DNA from 2 places in the Streptomyces zhihengii genome. Region 2 is predicted to be linked to the other one. Evidence: predicted binding sites of a transcription regulator. Region 2 holds the regulator's gene; the other holds the start of a gene.
The links. Region 2 encodes HspR, which represses chaperone genes until heat shock. Its sites were predicted from a motif close to TTGAGNNNNNNNNNCTCAA; they were not measured.
Positions count from the first base shown of each region.

Region 1: a site for HspR is predicted at 3,034-3,052, ahead of lon (endopeptidase La). Genes of this name have one in related genera too.

Region 1 covers NZ_JAFEJA010000001.1:2,893,077-2,902,042, forward strand. The annotation lists gene JE024_RS11785 (pentapeptide repeat-containing protein) at 1-438, opposite strand, end outside; gene lon (endopeptidase La) at 594-3,011, opposite strand; gene JE024_RS11795 (GNAT family N-acetyltransferase) at 3,223-3,870, shown strand; gene JE024_RS11800 (spermidine synthase family protein) at 4,010-4,711, shown strand; gene JE024_RS11805 (response regulator transcription factor) at 4,815-5,552, shown strand; gene JE024_RS11810 (HAMP domain-containing sensor histidine kinase) at 5,549-6,652, shown strand; gene JE024_RS11815 (multifunctional oxoglutarate decarboxylase/oxoglutarate dehydrogenase thiamine pyrophosphate-binding subunit/dihydrolipoyllysine-residue succinyltransferase subunit) at 6,921-8,966, shown strand, end outside.
Region 2 covers NZ_JAFEJA010000001.1:3,994,509-4,003,474, reverse strand. The annotation lists gene JE024_RS16740 ((Fe-S)-binding protein) at 1-708, opposite strand, end outside; gene JE024_RS16735 (sugar transferase) at 835-1,380, opposite strand; gene dnaK (molecular chaperone DnaK) at 1,608-3,458, shown strand; gene grpE (nucleotide exchange factor GrpE) at 3,455-4,111, shown strand; gene dnaJ (molecular chaperone DnaJ) at 4,142-5,329, shown strand; gene JE024_RS16715 (heat shock protein transcriptional repressor HspR) at 5,331-5,783, shown strand; gene JE024_RS16710 (helix-turn-helix domain-containing protein) at 5,872-6,855, opposite strand; gene JE024_RS16705 (hypothetical protein) at 6,984-7,241, shown strand; gene JE024_RS16700 (Rieske (2Fe-2S) protein) at 7,238-7,555, shown strand; gene JE024_RS16695 (pyridoxamine 5'-phosphate oxidase family protein) at 7,689-8,093, opposite strand; gene clpB (ATP-dependent chaperone ClpB) at 8,235-8,966, shown strand, end outside.

The DNA of each region.
Region 1 (8,966 bases), 1.1 Mb from region 2:
CAGTTCCAGCAGGGCGGCGGGAGCGAGCCCGGTCAGCTCGCCGACCGAGGCGCGCAGCGCGCGCAGACCGGGGCGCAGCCCGGCGGCGGCCGGCAGGGCCAGCGCCTCGTCCAGGTACCGCAGCAGTTCGTGGAGCTGCCGGACGACGGGGAAGACGGCGAACATCTCCGCCGCCGTGTCCGGCGCCGTGCGCCAGTCGGTGCCGCCGTAGGTGATCTGCGAGACCTGCTGGCCGGCCCCGAAGCAGTCGTAGACGGTGCAGCCCTGGTAGCCGACGTCGCGCAGCCGGTCGTGGATGCCGCACCGGAAGTCGGTGCGGAGGTTGGCGCACGGCGTGCCGGCCGCCTTGTCGGTGGCGAAGTCGGCGGAGGCGGCGAAGGGCAGGGCGACGCAGCAGAGCCCGAAGCAGTTCGAGCAGTCGGCTCGCAGGGTGTCCATCCGTCCATTGTGCGGGGAGCCGTGCGGGGAGCCGTGCGGGGAGCCGTGCGGGAAGCGATCACCCCGCCGGTCCCCACCGTCCGGCGCACGCCGAGGCCCGGCCGCGGACGGGTCGTCCGCGGCCGGGCCCCGTGGCGTTCCCCGGCGGCCGCCCGTCAGGCGGCGGCCGTGACCAGCGCCCCGGCCGGCGAGAGCGCGAGCTCCAGCACCTGCCGCACATCGGTGACGGGGTGCACGTCCAGCGTGTCGAGGATCTCCGCCGGGACGTCGTCCAGGTCGGCCTCGTTCCGCTTCGGGATGATCACGGTGGTGATGCCCGCCCGGTGGGCGGCCAGCAGCTTCTGCTTGACGCCGCCGATGGGCAGCACCCGCCCCGTCAGCGACACCTCGCCGGTCATCGCCACGTCCGTGCGCACCTGGCGTCCGGAGAGCAGCGAGGCGAGGGCCGTGGTCATCGTGACACCGGCGCTCGGGCCGTCCTTGGGCACCGCGCCCGCCGGGAAGTGGATGTGCACGCCCCGGTCCTTGAGGTCGGCGACCGGGAGCTCCAGCTCCGCGCCGTGCGAGCGCAGGAAGCTGAGCGCGATCTGCGCCGACTCCTTCATCACGTCGCCGAGCTGGCCGGTCAGGGTCAGTCCGGCCGCGCCCGTCTCCGGGTCGGCCAGTGACGCCTCCACGAAGAGGACGTCCCCGCCGGCGCCGGTGACGGCGAGCCCGGTGGCCACGCCCGGCACCGCGGTGCGGCGCTCGGACGGGTCCTGGGCGGACTCCGGCACATGGTGCGGCCGGCCGATCAGCGCCCGCAGATCGCCGTCGGTGACGGTGAACGGCAGCTCCCGGTCGCCCAGCTCGTGCTGCGCCGCGATCTTGCGGAGCAGCCGGGCGACGGAGCGCTCCAGGTTCCGGACGCCGGCCTCGCGGGTGTACTCGCCGGCGAGCCGGCGCAGGGCCGAGTCGTCGAGGGTCACCTCGCCGGGCTCGATGCCCGCGCGCTCCAGCTGCCGCGGCAGCAGGTGGTCCCGGGCGATGACGACCTTCTCGTCCTCCGTGTAGCCGTCGAGCCTGACCAGTTCCATCCGGTCGAGCAGGGCCTCGGGGATCGATTCCAGGACGTTGGCGGTGGCGAGGAACACCACGTCGCTGAGGTCGAGTTCGACCTCCAGGTAGTGGTCGCGGAAGGTGTGGTTCTGGGCCGGGTCGAGGACTTCGAGCAGGGCCGCGGCGGGGTCGCCGCGGAAGTCGGAGCCGACCTTGTCGATCTCGTCGAGCAGGACGACCGGGTTCATGGAGCCGGCCTCCTTGATCGCCCGCACGATGCGGCCGGGCAGGGCGCCGACGTAGGTGCGCCGGTGGCCGCGGATCTCCGCCTCGTCGCGCACGCCGCCGAGGGCGACGCGGACGAAGGTGCGGCCCATCGCGTGCGCGACGGACTCGCCGAGGCTGGTCTTGCCGACGCCGGGCGGACCGACCAGCGCGAGCACGGCGCCGCCCCTGCGGCCGCCGACCACGCCCAGACCCCGGTCGGCGCGCCGCTTGCGCACCGCCAGGTACTCGGTGATCCGTTCCTTCACGTCGGCCAGGCCGGCGTGCTCGGCGTCGAGCAGGGCCTTGGCGCCCTGGATGTCGTAGGCGTCCTCCGTGCGCTCGTTCCACGGCAGTTCGAGGACGGTGTCCAGCCAGGTGCGGATCCAGGAGCCCTCGGGCGACTGGTCGCTGGCGCGTTCCAGCTTCTCGACCTCCTTGAGGGCCGCCTCGCGGACCTTCTGGGGGAGGTCGGCGGCCTCGACGCGGGCCCGGTAGTCGTCGGACTCGTCGCCCTCCGCCTCGCCGTTGAGCTCGCGCAGTTCCTTGCGGACGGCGTCGAGCTGGCGGCGCAGCAGGAACTCGCGCTGCTGCTTGTCCACGCCTTCCTGGACGTCCTTGGCGATGGTCTCGGCGACGTCCTGCTCGGCGAGGTGCTCGCGGAGCTGGCCGATGGCGAGCCGCAGCCGGGCGACCGGGTCGGAGGTCTCCAGCAGTTCGATCTTCTGCGCGGTGGTGAGGAACGGCGAGTAGCCGGAGTTGTCCGCGAGCTGGGCGACGTCGTCGATCTGCTGGACCCGGTCCACGACCTGCCAGGCGCCGCGCTTCTTCAGCCAGGCGGTGGCGAGGGCCTTGTACTCGGTGACCAGTTCCAGGACGGCGCCGGGGGCGCCGGTGACGGCCTCCTCGACCGCGGTCCCCTCGACCCAGAGCGCCCCGCCGGGCCCGGTGGTCCCGGCCCCGATGCGCACCCGCCCGACGCCGCGGATCAGCGCGCCGGGGTCGCCGTCGGACAGCCGGCCGACCTGCTCGACGGTGCCGAGCACGCCGGTCGCCGCGTAGGTGCCGTCGACCCGGGGAACGAGCAGCACCTCCGGCTTGTTGCCCGAGGGACGGTCCGCGGCCTGTGCGGCCTCGACCGCGGCCCGCACCTCGGTGTCGGACAGGTCGAGCGGCACGACCATGCCCGGCAGCACCACTTCGTCGTCGAGCGGCAGCACGGGCAGGGTGAGCGGCGAACGGACCGTGAAGTCCTCGGCATCGGCAGCCATGATCTCCCCTAACGCAGTCAAGTTGAGCTGTATGGACTCAATGCATGTGAGCCCGGAGATGTTCCCCCGGCCGCGTTCGCTCTGAGCGATCACCCCGCACACGCCGCCCGGCCGGGACGTGGCCCGCGTCACATCGACGCCCCGCAGCCCATCCGCTGTAATAGCCACTGACGCATTGAGTCCATTACATGCACTGACACGGGGAGCACCGATGTCCTTCGAGTCCACCACCGCCGCCGTCGACGCCTGGGTACGCGGCTGGGTCGTCTCCCGCGGAGCCGCCGACCCGGTGGCCACCCCCTGGGGGTTCACGGTCGACGTCGGCCAGGTCCGGCACGCCACCCGGCACGTGCTGACGGCCGGCGACGAGGCGACCGTGCGCGCGGTCGCCGCCCGGGTCGCGGCCCCGACCGTGTGGCTGAAGGTCTTCGCCGAGCCCGCCGACGTCGTCCGGTGGGCCGGGCCCGACTGGCAGGTCGACGAACCGGGCTGGCTGATGTGGACCGCCCTGCGCCCCGCGCCCGCCCCGGCCGTCCCCGCCGGACTCACCCTGCGGACCTGGAGTCGCGGGGGCGTGGTGCGCGTCCTGGTGACCGCCGCCGACGGCTCGTTCGCGGCCCGCGGCCAGGTCGCCGCGACCGGCGCGACCGCCGTCGTCGACCAGATCGAGACCGCTCCGCACCACCGGCGCAAGGGCCTCGGCCGCCTGGTGATGCACACCCTCCAGCAGGCCGCGCTCGACCAGGGCGCCGGCATCGCGGTCCTCGGCGCCTCCCCCGACGGCCGTGCGCTGTACGAGTCCCTGGGCTGGCACGTCCAGGCCCCGCTGGTCAGCCTCTTCCACACCGTCGGCCACTGACCGGCGCGGCACGCACCCCGCCGCCCGGATCGCGCGTAGGACGGCCCCCCGCGGGAAGTGGTTTGAACGCACCGCCCGTTTCCCGTGAGGATGGAGCAGATCCCTGTCGTCACCTGCCAGCCGCCCGGAGGTCACCGTCATGCCGTTCCCCGCGTCCGTCCCCCCGGAGCCCCTCGTCCTGGACCGGCGCGAGGGTCCGTACGGGGAGGTGGTGCTGCGCAGGCGGGAGACCGGCGAGGGGCCGGTGCACGAGATCATCGCCAACGGCTGCTTCCTGATGGACACCTCCGACGGGCGCTCCGAACGGCGGCTGATCGACGCCGCCTTCGAGGCGCTGGAGACGGGGAACGTCGCACCGAGCCTGCTCATCGGCGGGCTGGGGGTCGGGTTCTCGCTGGCGCACGCGGCCGAGGGCGAGCAGTGGCGGCACATCGTGGTGGTCGAGCGCGAGGAGGCGATCATCGAGTGGCACCGCGCGGGGCCGCTCGCGGCGATCTCCGGCACGGCGCTCGGTGATCCACGGAGCGTGATCCTCCACACCGACCTGGTGGAGCACCTGCGCATCACCGAGGACCGGTTCGACGCCCTGTGCCTGGACATCGACAACGGGCCCGACTGGACGGTCACCGAAGACAACGGCGAGCTGTACTCACCTGCCGGACTGGCCTCCTGCGCACGGGTGCTGAAGCCCGGCGGGGTGCTCGCCGTCTGGTCGGCGCAGCCGTCGTCCGCCTTCGAGGAAGCGATGCGGAATGCCGGATTCACCGGGGTAAGAACCGAAGAGATCCGCCTTGCCCGGGGCGTACCGGACGTGGTGCACCTCGGAGTTCGCCCTGCGTAGCCGCGACCCCGCCGATGCCCTTACGCTGCTGGGACACAAACGGGCCCGGCAGCGGTCCGTAACCATGTGCAGCACGCAGTGAACAGGTAACAGGGGCGGGGCGATGGAGCAGACACACACCACGCACAACGGCGTCGCGGCCACGCCAGGAGCCCAGCGCCGGGTGCTCGTCGTCGAGGACGACGCCACGATCGTCGATGCCATCGCGGCACGCCTGCGGGCCGAGGGCTTCCTGGTCCAGACGGCGCTCGACGGCCCCGCCGCAGTCGACGCCGCCGAGGCGTGGCAGCCCGATCTGATGGTGCTCGACGTCATGCTGCCCGGCTTCGACGGCCTGGAGGTCTGCCGCCGGGTGCAGGCCCAGCGCCCCGTACCGGTGCTGATGCTCACCGCGCGTGACGACGAGACGGACATGCTGGTCGGACTGGGCGTCGGCGCCGACGACTACATGACCAAGCCGTTCTCGATGCGCGAGCTCGCCGCCCGGGTGCACGTCCTGCTGCGCCGTGTCGAGCGCGCCGCCCTCGCCGCCGTCACCCCGCGCAGCGGCATCCTGCGCCTGGGCGAGCTGGAGATCGACCACGCACAGCGCCGGGTGCGGGTGCGGGCCGAGGACGTCCACCTGACGCCGACCGAGTTCGACCTGCTGGTGTGCCTGGCCAACACCCCGCGCGCCGTCCTCTCCCGCGAGCAGCTGCTCGCGGAGGTCTGGGACTGGGCCGACGCCTCCGGCACCCGGACCGTCGACAGCCACATCAAGGCGCTGCGCCGGAAGATCGGCGCGGAGCGGATCCGCACCGTCCACGGTGTGGGCTACGCCCTGGAGACGCCGGCGCCATGAGCGGGCGGCCGCGCGGCGGGCTGCGCAGGCGGCTGGGCACCCGATCCCTCACGATCTCGATCAAGACCAAGCTGAGCACGCTGGTCGTCGTCTCGGTCCTGATCACCACCGGTCTGATGCTGATGGCGTTCCACAGCAAGACCGAGGTGCGGTTCATCACCATCTTCACGATGATCGCCACGCTGCTGATCACCCAGTTCGTGGCGCACGGCCTGACCGCGCCGCTGGACGAGATGACCAAGGTCGCCCGGGGCATATCGCACGGCGACTACACCCGCCGGGTGCGCGGCGCCGACCGGCGCGACGAGCTGGGCGACCTCGCGTCGACCATCAACCGCATGGCCGACGACCTGGAGGCGGTGGACCGCAACCGCAAGGAGCTGGTCGCCAACGTCTCGCACGAGCTGCGCACGCCGATCGCCGCGCTGCGCGCCGTGCTGGAGAACGTGGTCGACGGGGTGTCCGCGGCCGATCCGGAGACCATGCGCACCGCGCTGAAGCAGACGGAGCGCCTGGGCCGGCTGGTGGAGACACTGCTGGACCTCTCCCGGCTGGACAACGGGGTGCTGCCGCTGCGGGCCCGCAGGTTCGAGGTGTGGCCGTACCTGTCGGGGGTGCTGAAGGAGGCCAACCTGGCGTCCTCGCAGCGCGGGCTCGCCTCCGGCTCGGGCCACCACACGCGCACGGACGTGCATCTGCACCTGGACGTCTCGCCCCCGGAGCTGACCGCGCACGCGGACGCCGAGCGGCTGCACCAGGTAGTGGCGAATCTCATCGACAACGCGGTGAAGCACTCGCCGCCGCACGGCCGGGTCACGGTCCGCGCCCGGCGGGGCTTCGGCCGGGAGTCGCTGGACCTCGAAGTGCTGGACGAGGGGCCGGGCATCCCGGAGCAGGAACGGCACCGGGTCTTCGAGCGGTTCAACCGGGGCCAGGTCGCCGCGCCGCACGGGCCGGGCAGCGACGGCGGCACGGGGCTCGGGCTGGCGATCGCGCGCTGGGCGGTGGATCTGCACGGCGGTCGCATCGGAGTGGCCGAATCCGCACGCGGATGCCGGATACGGGTCACCCTTCCGGGAGAACCCGCACCAAGAGGTTGACGTAGGGTTCGAACCGGAGCGCGTCGTTCTGCGTGGATAGAGGCAGAGCGGGCAGAAGGCTGCAGGCCACACGGGTGCAGCCGTGAAGCGGCGATCCCGCACAGAGGCGAAACTGGACTAGTTTCCCGCCATTCACAAGCCTGAAACCCGCCTTTCGGTGTGACTTGCGCGACGATGACCGGCCCGGCCTGCACCTCTCGGCCAAGGAGGCGTAGCCTTTATTTCCGCTGTCCATCACCTTGTGAAGCGGAAGAGGGCGGTTCTCGCCGTGTCGTCTCAGTCCCCCAGTAACTCAAGCCTCCAGGCCGACCAAGGCGCCCAGGGTTCCAACCCTGCCGCCGCGTTCGGTGCCAATGAGTGGCTCGTCGACGAGATCTACCAGCAGTACCTCCAGGACCCGAATTCGGTCGACCGGGCCTGGTGGGACTTCTTCGCCGACTACAAGCCGGGAGCCGGCGCGGCGGACAAGGACAAGGCGGCGCCCGCCGCCACGACCACGACCGCCCCCACCACGACTGCGAGCGCGCCCGCCGCGCAGCAGGCGGCGCCCGCCCAGGCCGCCCCCGCCCCGGCGAAGCCCGCCGCGGCTCCGGCTCCGGCCCCGGCGAAGCCCGCCGCCGCCGCGCCGGCCGCTCCGGCGCCCGCGCCCAAGGCCGCCCCGGCGAAGGCCGCACCGGCCAAGGCCGCGGCCGCCCCCGCGGAGTCCGCCGACGGCCCCGAGTTCGTGACGCTGCGCGGCCCGGCCGCCGCGGTCGCCAAGAACATGAGCGCCTCCCTGGAGCTGCCCACGGCCACGTCCGTGCGCGCGGTGCCGGTGAAGCTGCTGTTCGACAACCGCATCGTCATCAACAACCACCTCAAGCGCGCCCGGGGCGGGAAGATCTCCTTCACCCACCTCATCGGGTACGCGATGGTGCAGGCCATCAAGGCCATGCCGTCGATGAACTGGTCCTTCGCCCAGAAGGACGGCAAGCCGACGCTGGTGAAGCCGGAGCACGTCAACTTCGGCCTGGCCATCGACCTGGTGAAGCCGAACGGCGACCGCCAGCTCGTCGTCGCCGGCATCAAGAAGGCCGAGACGCTGAACTTCTTCGAGTTCTGGCAGGCCTACGAGGACATCGTCCGCCGCGCCCGCAACAACAAGCTGACGATGGACGACTTCACCGGCGTCACCGTCTCGCTGACCAACCCCGGCGGCCTCGGCACCGTCCACTCGGTGCCGCGTCTGATGCCCGGTCAGTCCGTCATCATGGGCGTCGGCTCGATGGACTACCCGGCCGAGTTCCAGGGCACCTCGCAGGACACCCTGAACAAGCTGGGCATCTCCAAGGTGATGACCCTCACCAGCACCTACGACCACCGCGTCATCCAGGGCGCCGCGTCGGGCGAGTTCCTGCGCATCGTGGCGAACCTCCTCCTCGGCGAGGACGGCTTCTACGACGACATCTTCGAGTCGCTGCGCATCCCCTACGAGCCGGTCCGCTGGCTCAAGGACATCGACGCCTCGCACGACGACGACGTCACCAAGGCCGCGCGGGTCTTCGAGCTGATCCACTCCTACCGGGTCCGCGGCCACGTCATGGCCGACACCGACCCGCTGGAGTACCGCCAGCGCAAGCACCCCGACCTGGACATCACCGAGCACGGCCTCACCCTGTGGGACCTGGAGCGCGAGTTCGCCGTCGGCGGCTTCGCCGGCAAGTCGATGATGAAGCTGCGCGACATCCTCGGCGTGCTGCGCGAGTCGTACTGCCGCACCACCGGCATCGAGTTCATGCACATCCAGGACCCGAAGCAGCGCAAGTGGCTCCAGGACCGGGTGGAGCGCCCGCACCACAAGCCGGAGCGCGAGGAGCAGCTGCGCATCCTGCGCCGCCTGAACGCCGCCGAGGCGTTCGAGATCTTCCTGCAGACGAAGTACGTCGGCCAGAAGCGCTTCTCCCTGGAGGGCGGCGAGTCCGTCATCCCGCTGCTCGACGCGGTCATCGACTCCGCCGCCGAGTCGCGCCTGGACGAGGTCGTCATCGGCATGGCCCACCGCGGCCGCCTCAACGTGCTGGCCAACATCGTCGGCAAGTCCTACGCGCAGATCTTCCGCGAGTTCGAGGGCAACCTCGACCCGAAGTCGATGCACGGCTCCGGCGACGTGAAGTACCACCTGGGCGCCGAGGGCACCTTCACCGGGCTGGACGGCGAGCAGATCAAGGTCTCCCTCGTCGCCAACCCCTCCCACCTGGAGGCGGTCGACCCGATCCTGGAGGGTGTCGCCCGCGCCAAGCAGGACGTCATCAACAAGGGCGGCACGGACTTCACC
Region 2 (8,966 bases):
CACACCCATGTTGGTGTTGAGCGAGACGGTGATCATCCAGATCAGCGAGGTGCCGATCTTGATCATCGCGGTGAAGTAGACCAGCGTCTGGAGCGTGCCGAGCGACAGGCCCTTGAACGCGAGGACCAGCGGGTACGACGCGAAGTAGGCGGCCTCGTAGCCCTCCACGTGGTGGATCGCGCCCTCCAGGCCGCGCAGCACGTAGATCGCCAGGCCGATGGTGAGGATGACGTACTCGACGAAGTAGGCCTGCCAGGCCTTGGAGCCGGCGAAGCGGGACTTGCGCCCGGCGCGGGACGGCAGGTTGAGGAGCCGGATCGCCATCAGCACGAGGATGCCGAGGATCGTCATCACACCGATGAACTCGATGTACATCTCGAACGGCAGGAAGCCGCCGACGACCGGCAGGACCCAGTCGGCCTGGAAGAGCTGTCCGTACGCCTGCGCCAGCGTGGGCGGCAGCGTCAGGAAGCCGATCGCGACGAACCAGTGCGCGAAGCCCACGATGCCCCAGCGGTTCATCCGCGTGTGGCCGAGGAACTCCTTGACCAGGGTGACCGTGCGCGCCTTCGGGTCGTCGGTGCGGCTGCCCGCGGGGACGGGCTGGCCGAGCCGGACGAAGCGGTAGATCTGCGCGACGGCTCGGGCGATGAGGGCAACGCCGACCACGGTCAGGGTCAGCGACACAATGATCGCGGCGAGTTGCATGGGAGGCTCCTCGGGCCTGCGAGGGTGGGTGATCCGGCACTACTAAGCGGTAACTTATTCAGTCCATGCTGAGACTACCCACTTGTTCCGCCGCACTGTAGTTGGGCCGCCGGTGATCTGTGTCGCTCAGGCCACCCTGACCGGCACCGGGTGGACCGTGAGATCGCGCCGCCGTCCCCGGGCCGCCGCCGACGGGGTGCGCAGCAGGATCGCCAGATCGAGTCCCAGCCAGTGCTGTTCCACATAATGCAGGTCGAGCACGTCCATTTCCTCCCAGGGCAGCTCCGAGCGTCCGCCGACCTGCCACAGCCCGGTCACTCCGGGGCGGACGGCGAGCCGGGCGCGGGCGGTGCCGCCGCGTCCGGCCGGGGCCGCCAGCGGGCGCGGACCCACCAGGGACATCTCCCCGCGCACGACGTTGAGCAGTTGCGGCAGCAGCTCCAGGAAGTGGCGCCGCAGCAGGCGCCCCACCGGGGTGAGGGCCCCCTCGTGCGTGGTGCGGAACGTGAACACCGTGAACGCGCGGCCGTCCAGGCCGGCCCGCTCCGCGCGTCGCAGCACCGGCCCGGGGGAGCCGGCCGCGACGGCGGCCGCGGCCGCCGCCAGCAGCGGTGCCAGGGTGATCAGCAGGAGCGTGCCGACCGTCAGATCGACGGTTCGCTTGGCCGACATGTCCGCCGCCCTTCGTCGCCCATGAGGATTCGTGCCCGATTTCTGCTGCTATGACTGTTGCAGATGGGTAGGCGGGGGAGGGTGAGCCACGCGAAGAGGCGCACCGGGCGGAGGGTGCCTGTAAGGGCGGGATAAAAGTTGAGCGGCCCCGACTCATGTCTGTTGACTCGATCGATTCCGTCCTGCATCCTTGAGCCTGTTCCACTCAAGTCATCTGGAGGATCGAAATGGCACGTGCGGTCGGCATCGACCTGGGCACGACTAACTCCGTCGTCAGCGTTCTGGAGGGCGGCGAGCCCACCGTCATCACCAACGCCGAGGGTGCCAGGACCACGCCGTCCGTCGTCGCCTTCGCGAAGAACGGTGAGGTGCTGGTAGGCGAGGTCGCCAAGCGCCAGGCGGTCACCAACGTCGACAGGACCATCCGCTCCGTCAAGCGCCACATGGGCACGGACTGGAAGATCGAGCTCGACGGGAAGAACTTCAACCCGCAGCAGATGAGCGCCTTCATCCTGCAGAAGCTGAAGCGCGACGCCGAGGCGTACCTGGGCGAGAAGGTCACCGACGCGGTGATCACCGTCCCGGCGTACTTCAACGACTCGGAGCGCCAGGCCACCAAGGAGGCCGGTGAGATCGCGGGCCTCAACGTCCTGCGCATCGTCAACGAGCCCACCGCGGCCGCCCTGGCCTACGGCCTGGACAAGGACGACCAGACGATCCTCGTCTTCGACCTCGGTGGCGGCACCTTCGACGTCTCGCTGCTGGAGATCGGCGACGGCGTCGTCGAGGTGAAGGCCACCAACGGCGACAACCACCTCGGTGGTGACGACTGGGACCAGCGCGTCGTCGACTACCTGGTGAAGCAGTTCCACTCCGGCCACGGCGTGGACCTGTCCAAGGACAAGATGGCTCTCCAGCGTCTCCGCGAGGCCGCGGAGAAGGCGAAGATCGAGCTGTCGTCCTCCACGGAGACCTCGATCAACCTGCCGTACATCACGGCCTCCGCCGAGGGCCCGCTGCACCTGGACGAGAAGCTCACCCGCGCCCAGTTCCAGCAGCTCACCGCGGACCTGCTCGACCGCTGCAAGACCCCGTTCCACAACGTCATCAAGGACGCCGGCATCGCGCTGTCCGAGATCGACCACGTGGTCCTGGTCGGCGGCTCCACCCGTATGCCCGCCGTGGCCGAGCTCGTCAAGGAGCTCACCGGCGGCAAGGACGCCAACAAGGGCGTCAACCCGGACGAGGTCGTCGCCATCGGCGCCGCCCTCCAGGCCGGTGTCCTGAAGGGTGAGGTCAAGGACGTCCTGCTCCTCGACGTGACCCCGCTGTCCCTCGGCATCGAGACCAAGGGCGGCATCATGACCAAGCTCATCGAGCGCAACACCACGATCCCGACCAAGCGGTCCGAGATCTTCACGACGGCCGAGGACAACCAGCCGTCCGTGCAGATCCAGGTCTACCAGGGCGAGCGCGAGATCGCGGCGTACAACAAGAAGCTCGGGATGTTCGAGCTCACCGGCCTGCCGCCGGCCCCCCGCGGGGTCCCGCAGATCGAGGTCGCCTTCGACATCGACGCCAACGGCATCATGCACGTGACCGCGAAGGACCTGGGCACGGGCAAGGAGCAGAAGATGACCGTCACCGGCGGCTCCTCGCTGCCGAAGGACGAGGTCGACCGGATGCGCCAGGAGGCCGAGCAGTACGCGGACGAGGACCACCGCCGCCGCGAGGCCGCCGAGTCCCGCAACCAGGGCGAGGGCCTCGTCTACCAGACGGAGAAGTTCCTCAAGGACAACGAGGACAAGGTCCCCGGCGACGTCAAGACCGAGGTCGAGACCGCTCTCGCCGAGCTGAAGGAGAAGCTCAAGGGCGAGGACAGCGCCGAGATCCGCACCGCGACCGAGAAGGTCGCCGCGGTCAGCCAGAAGCTCGGCCAGGCGCTCTACGCCAACGCCGCCCCCGAGGGCGCGGCGGCCGGCGCGGCCGGTGGCGAGCAGCAGGCCAAGGCCGACGACGACGTCGTCGACGCGGAGATCGTGGACGACGAGAAGGACACGAAGGGCGGTGCCGCGTGACGGAGGAGACTCCGGGGTTCGACGAGCACGAGGAGAACCCCGACGTCCCCTCCGGCGCGACACCTGACGACGCCGCCGAGTCCGCCGAGCCCTCCGAGAAGGAGGGCCCGGCGGCCCCGGCAGGGGACGCAGCCAAGACCGCAGGTCTGACCGCCCAGCTCGACCAGGTCCGCACCGCGCTCAGCGAGCGCACCGGGGACCTCCAGCGGCTCCAGGCCGAGTACCAGAACTACCGCCGCCGTGTGGAACGCGACAGGGTGACGGTCAAGGAGATCGCCACGGCGACGCTGCTGACCGAACTTCTGCCCGTGCTCGACGACATCGGCCGCGCGCGGGACCACGGGGAGCTGGTCGGCGGGTTCAAGTCCGTCGCCGAGTCCCTGGAGACCGCCGCGGCGAAGATGGGGCTCCAGCAGTTCGGCAAGGAGGGCGAGCCCTTCGACCCGACGATCCACGAGGCGCTGATGCACTCGTACGCTCCGGATGTCACCGAGACCACATGCGTCGCGGTGCTCCAGCCGGGGTACCGCATCGGCGAGCGCACGATCCGCCCCGCGCGGGTCGCCGTGGCCGAGCCCCAGCCGGGCGCGGCCCCGGCACCGAAGGAAGAGAAGCAGGCCGACGAGGAGAGCGGTGGCCCCGAAGCGGGCTGACGCGCGAAACGTCCGGGAGGAGGGACGCCGATGAGCACGAAGGACTTCGTCGAGAAGGACTACTACAAGGTTCTCGGCGTCCCCAAGGACGCCACCGAGGCCGAGATCAAGAAGGCGTACCGGAAGCTCGCCCGCGAGAACCACCCGGACGCCAACAAGGGCGACACCAAGGCCGAGGAGCGCTTCAAGGAGATCTCCGAGGCCAACGACATCCTGGGCGACCCCAAGCGGCGCAAGGAGTACGACGAGGCGCGCGCCCTCTTCGGCAACGGGGGCTTCCGGGCCCCCGGCGCCGGCGGCCCCGGCGGGAGCTTCAACTTCGACCTGGGCGACCTCTTCGGAGGCGCCCAGGGCCAGGGAGCACCCGGCGGCGCCGGCGGCTTCGGCGGCGGCCTCGGGGACGTCTTCGGCGGCCTGTTCAACCGGGGCGCCGGTCCGGGCACGCGGACGCAGCCGCGCCGCGGGCAGGACATCGAGTCCGAGGTGACGCTCAGCTTCACCGAGGCCGTCGACGGGGCCACGGTCCCGCTGCGGATGTCCAGCCAGGCGCCCTGCAAGGCGTGCGCGGGCACCGGCGACAAGAACGGCACCCCCCGGGTGTGCCCGACCTGCGTCGGCACCGGCCAGGTCTCGCGCGGCGGCAGCGGCTCGTTCTCGCTGACCGACCCGTGCGTGGACTGCAAGGGGCGCGGCCTGATCGCCGAGACCCCGTGCGAGGTGTGCAAGGGCAGCGGCCGGGCGCGCAGTTCGCGCACCATGCAGGTGCGCATCCCGCCGGGCGTCTCCGACGGGCAGCGCATCAGGCTGCGCGGCAAGGGCGCGCCGGGCGAGCGCGGCGGCCCGGCCGGCGACCTGTACGTGGTGGTGCACGTCGACAGCCACCCCGTGTTCGGCCGCAAGGACGACAACCTCACGGTCACCGTGCCCGTCACCTATGTGGAGGCGGCGCTCGGCGGCGAGGTCAAGGTCCCCACCCTCGGCGGTCCGCCGGTCACGCTCAAGCTGCCCGCGGGCACGCCCAACGGCCGCACCATGCGGGCCCGGGGCAAGGGAGCGGTCCGCAAGGACGGCACCCGTGGCGACCTGCTGGTCACGGTGGAGGTCACCGTGCCGAAGGAGCTGGACGACAAGGCGAAGGAAGCGCTGGAGGCCTACCGCGAAGCCACCGCGGCCGAGGACCCGCGGGCCGAGCTGTTCCAGGCCGCGAAGGGAGCTTGACATGGAGGGCCGTCCCGGACGAAGTCGCCACCCCTACGAACTGACCGACGAGTCACCGGTGTACGTGATCTCGGTGGCCGCACAGCTCTCGGGTCTGCATCCGCAGACCCTGCGGCAGTACGACCGCCTCGGTCTCGTCTCCCCCGACCGCACCGCGGGCCGGGGCCGGCGCTACTCGGCCCGCGACATCGAACTGCTGCGCACCGTCCAGCAGTTGTCGCAGGACGAGGGCATCAACCTCGCGGGCATCAAGCGCATCATCGAACTGGAGAACCAGGTCGCCGCGCTCCAGGCCCGGGTCGCCGAGCTGTCGGCGGCGGTCGAGGGCGCGGCGGCGGCGATGCAGCAGCGGGAGGCGCAGGTGCACGCCTCGTACCGGCGTGACCTGGTGCCCTACCAGGACGTGCAGCACACCAGCGCGCTGGTCGTGTGGCGGCCCCGACGGTCCGAGTAGCGGGCCGCGCAAGGCGTCGGAGGGGCCGGGGAGCGTGACGCTCCCCGGCCCCTTCGCCGTGCCCCGTCAGGCGCCGTGGGGCGCCCGCTCAGCGGTCGTCGTCGAGGATGCCGGACTGGGCGATGAGGTAGCCGAGCTGGGCCCTGCTGCCGCTGCCCAGGGTGGCGTTCAGCTTGGCGATGTGGGCGCGGCAGGTGCGGACGTTCATCCCGAGGCGGCGGGCGATGGAGTCGTCCACATGGCCTTCGACGAGCAGCTTGGCGATCGAGCGCTGGACGCTGGTGATGCCGTCCATCCCGGGGGCGTAGGAGAGCTGCTCCTCCCACGGGGTGGCGTGCAGCCAGAACTGCTCGAAGACGCCCACCAGATAGCGCACGAGCCCCTCGTGGCGCAGTTCGAGGGCGACCTGCCGGTCGCTCCGGGCGGGCACGAACGCCACTTTCCGGTCGATGATGATCAGCCGGTCGATGATCTCCTCGAGGGTGCGGACCTCGACGCCGTACGGGTTCACCCGCTCCACGTAGGCCAGGGTGGAGGGATGGTGCCGGGCGGTGTGCTGGTACAGCGTGCGCATCTTCACGCCGTTCTGGAGCAGCGGCTCCGCCCGGCGCAGGGCGTGTTCCAGTGTGTCCGGGCGGCGGCCGCTTCCTGGCTGTACCGTGAGAAGTTCCTCCGCACACTCGACAGTTGCCCGGTCGAGTGCTGTGTTGATGTGTGTCAGACCTTCGAGCACGGTGATGGCGTGGCGCGCGGACAGGTCCTGGGCTGTCAGGTTCATGAACGGTTCGAAGGTGCCGGCGATCGACATCGCGAGCTGCCGGCGCTCCTGGATCTCCCGTTCGATGGGGTGCATCAGCTGGTTGAGGGCGAGCGAGGGAGGCACGGGGCGCAGCCACTGAGGGTCGTCGGGGTCGGGGCGCAGCAGTACGAGGTCGAGCAGGCAGGGAGCCTCCAGGGCCTCCGCGCGGGAGAGCCGGCCGGTCCGCAGGGCCGTTGCGTAGAGGTTCTTCCCCGCTTCGCATAGTTCGGCAGCACTATGCCTATGTCCCGTTTCATGCTGGTTCGACGCCATGTGACACCCCCTCAGGGTCCTGAATTACAGGAACATGATGCCCGTGGTCGCTGGTGGAAGCATTCGGCGTGAGACATCGTCTTAGACGCGGGGGGAGGGTAATGAACAGAATGGGGTGGAGATCCTCCATGAACAGGACGGTTGGCATACTTTGCACGCTCGCTGCCGCGGTGGCCGCGTTCGGCGCCGCGGTGACCAACGGCGAGCCCTCGTGGGAGGTCAAGCCGGCTACCGCCGTGGCCAACGGTGAGCCCTCGTGGGAGTCCGAGCCCGCGGTGGTCAACGGTGAGCCCTCGTGGGAGGCCGAGCCCACGCACGTCGTGGTCGCCGGCGGAACCGAACTCTCCTGGGAGAGTGCTCCCGCCGACGCGGACGCCGACGCATGACCATCCCCCCGGACGACCGGGTCTTCCGGCGCGAGATGGCAACGGCCTACCGGTCCGGGTGGCATTTCATCGATCTCGTCACGGCCATCCCCCACCGTGGCGACTCGTTGATGGTCACCCTGTTCGGCGAGCCGATCGTCGTCGCCCGCGAAGAGGACGAGGACGTCCGCGCGTACCGGTGCCTGCGCCGGCCGCGAGGGGCCCCGCAGCCCGTTCGCTGTGCCATCCGGTACGGCATGATTTTTGTCAACCTCGACGCGCGTGACCATCAGCTCGTCGAGTCGGACACCACCGCCACCCCCCGCAGTGCCTGAGCGATTCCCCCGTCGTTTCAAATCGCTCAGGTGCTTCCCCCACACAGCGGCGCCATCGTGGACCTGAAACACGATGGCGCCGTTGTGCTGCCTGGATTCCGCCGCGGCCGCGGCCGCTCCGGGCCGCCGGCGCCTACGCCCGGCCCATGGCCCGCGTCAGCGCGATCTCGATGACCACCCGGTCCGGGTTGGGCCTCGGGTCGCGGCCGTAGCGCACCTTGTAGCGCGCCTCCGCGTCGGCCACCGACGCGGCGTCCGTACGGACGCTCGCCACGCCCTCCAGCGTCGCCCAGCGCCGCCCGTCCACCTGGCAGAGCGCCACCCGCGCCCCCTCGGGGCCCGCGGCGAGGACGTTGGCGGCCTTGCGGGTGTGCCGTCCGGTGATCACCCGGGCGATGCCGCTCTCCGGGTCGTAGGTCGCCCCGACCGCCACGACGTGCGGTGAGCCGTCCGGCCTGGGTGTCGTCAATGTGCAGATGTGCCTCTCGCGCCAGAAGCTGAGATAGGACTCGCCGGGTTCACGGGGGTCGATGGCCATGACCGGAACATAGCTCCCCTTTCGGCCCCACGAGCCACCCTGAGTGGAATAGACTCAACTTTGTGGACGTTGACTGAGTCATTGTGACCGAGGGGCCGAGCGGTCCCTGATGAGCCCACCGGCAAGGAGGAGACACCGCACGTGGACGCCGAGCTGACCAACAAGAGCCGGGATGCGATCAACGCCGCCAGCAACCGGGCCGTGCAGGACGGACACGCCGACCTGACACCGGCCCATCTGCTGCTGGCGCTCCTGGCCGGCCAGGACAACGAGAACATCATCGACCTGCTGGCCGCCGTGGAGGCGGACCAGGCCGCCGTGCGCGCCGGGGCCGAACGCGTCCTCGCCTCGCTGCCCAGCGTCACCGGCTCCACGGTCGCACCGCCCCAGCCCAACCGCGAGCTGCTGGCCGTCATCGCCGACGCGGCGAAGCGGGCGAAGGAGCTGGGGGACGACTACGTCTCCACCGAGCACCTGCTGATCGGCGTCGCCGCCAAGGGCGGGGCCGCGGGCGGGGTGCTGGACGGGCAGGGCGCCACGGCGAAGAAGCTGCTGGACGCTTTCGAGACGGTACGAGGAGGACGCCGGGTGACCACACCCGATCCCGAGGGTCAGTACAAGGCGCTGGAGAAGTTCGGCACCGACTTCACCGCCGCGGCACGGGAGGGCCGGCTCGACCCGGTCATCGGCCGTGACCAGGAGATCCGCCGCGTCGTGCAGGTGCTGTCGCGGCGCACCAAGAACAACCCGGTGCTCATCGGCGAGCCCGGCGTCGGCAAGACCGCCGTCGTCGAGGGTCTCGCCCAGCGCATCGTGAAGGGCGACGTCCCGGAGTCGCTGCGCAACAAGCGCCTGGTCTCGCTCGACCTCGGC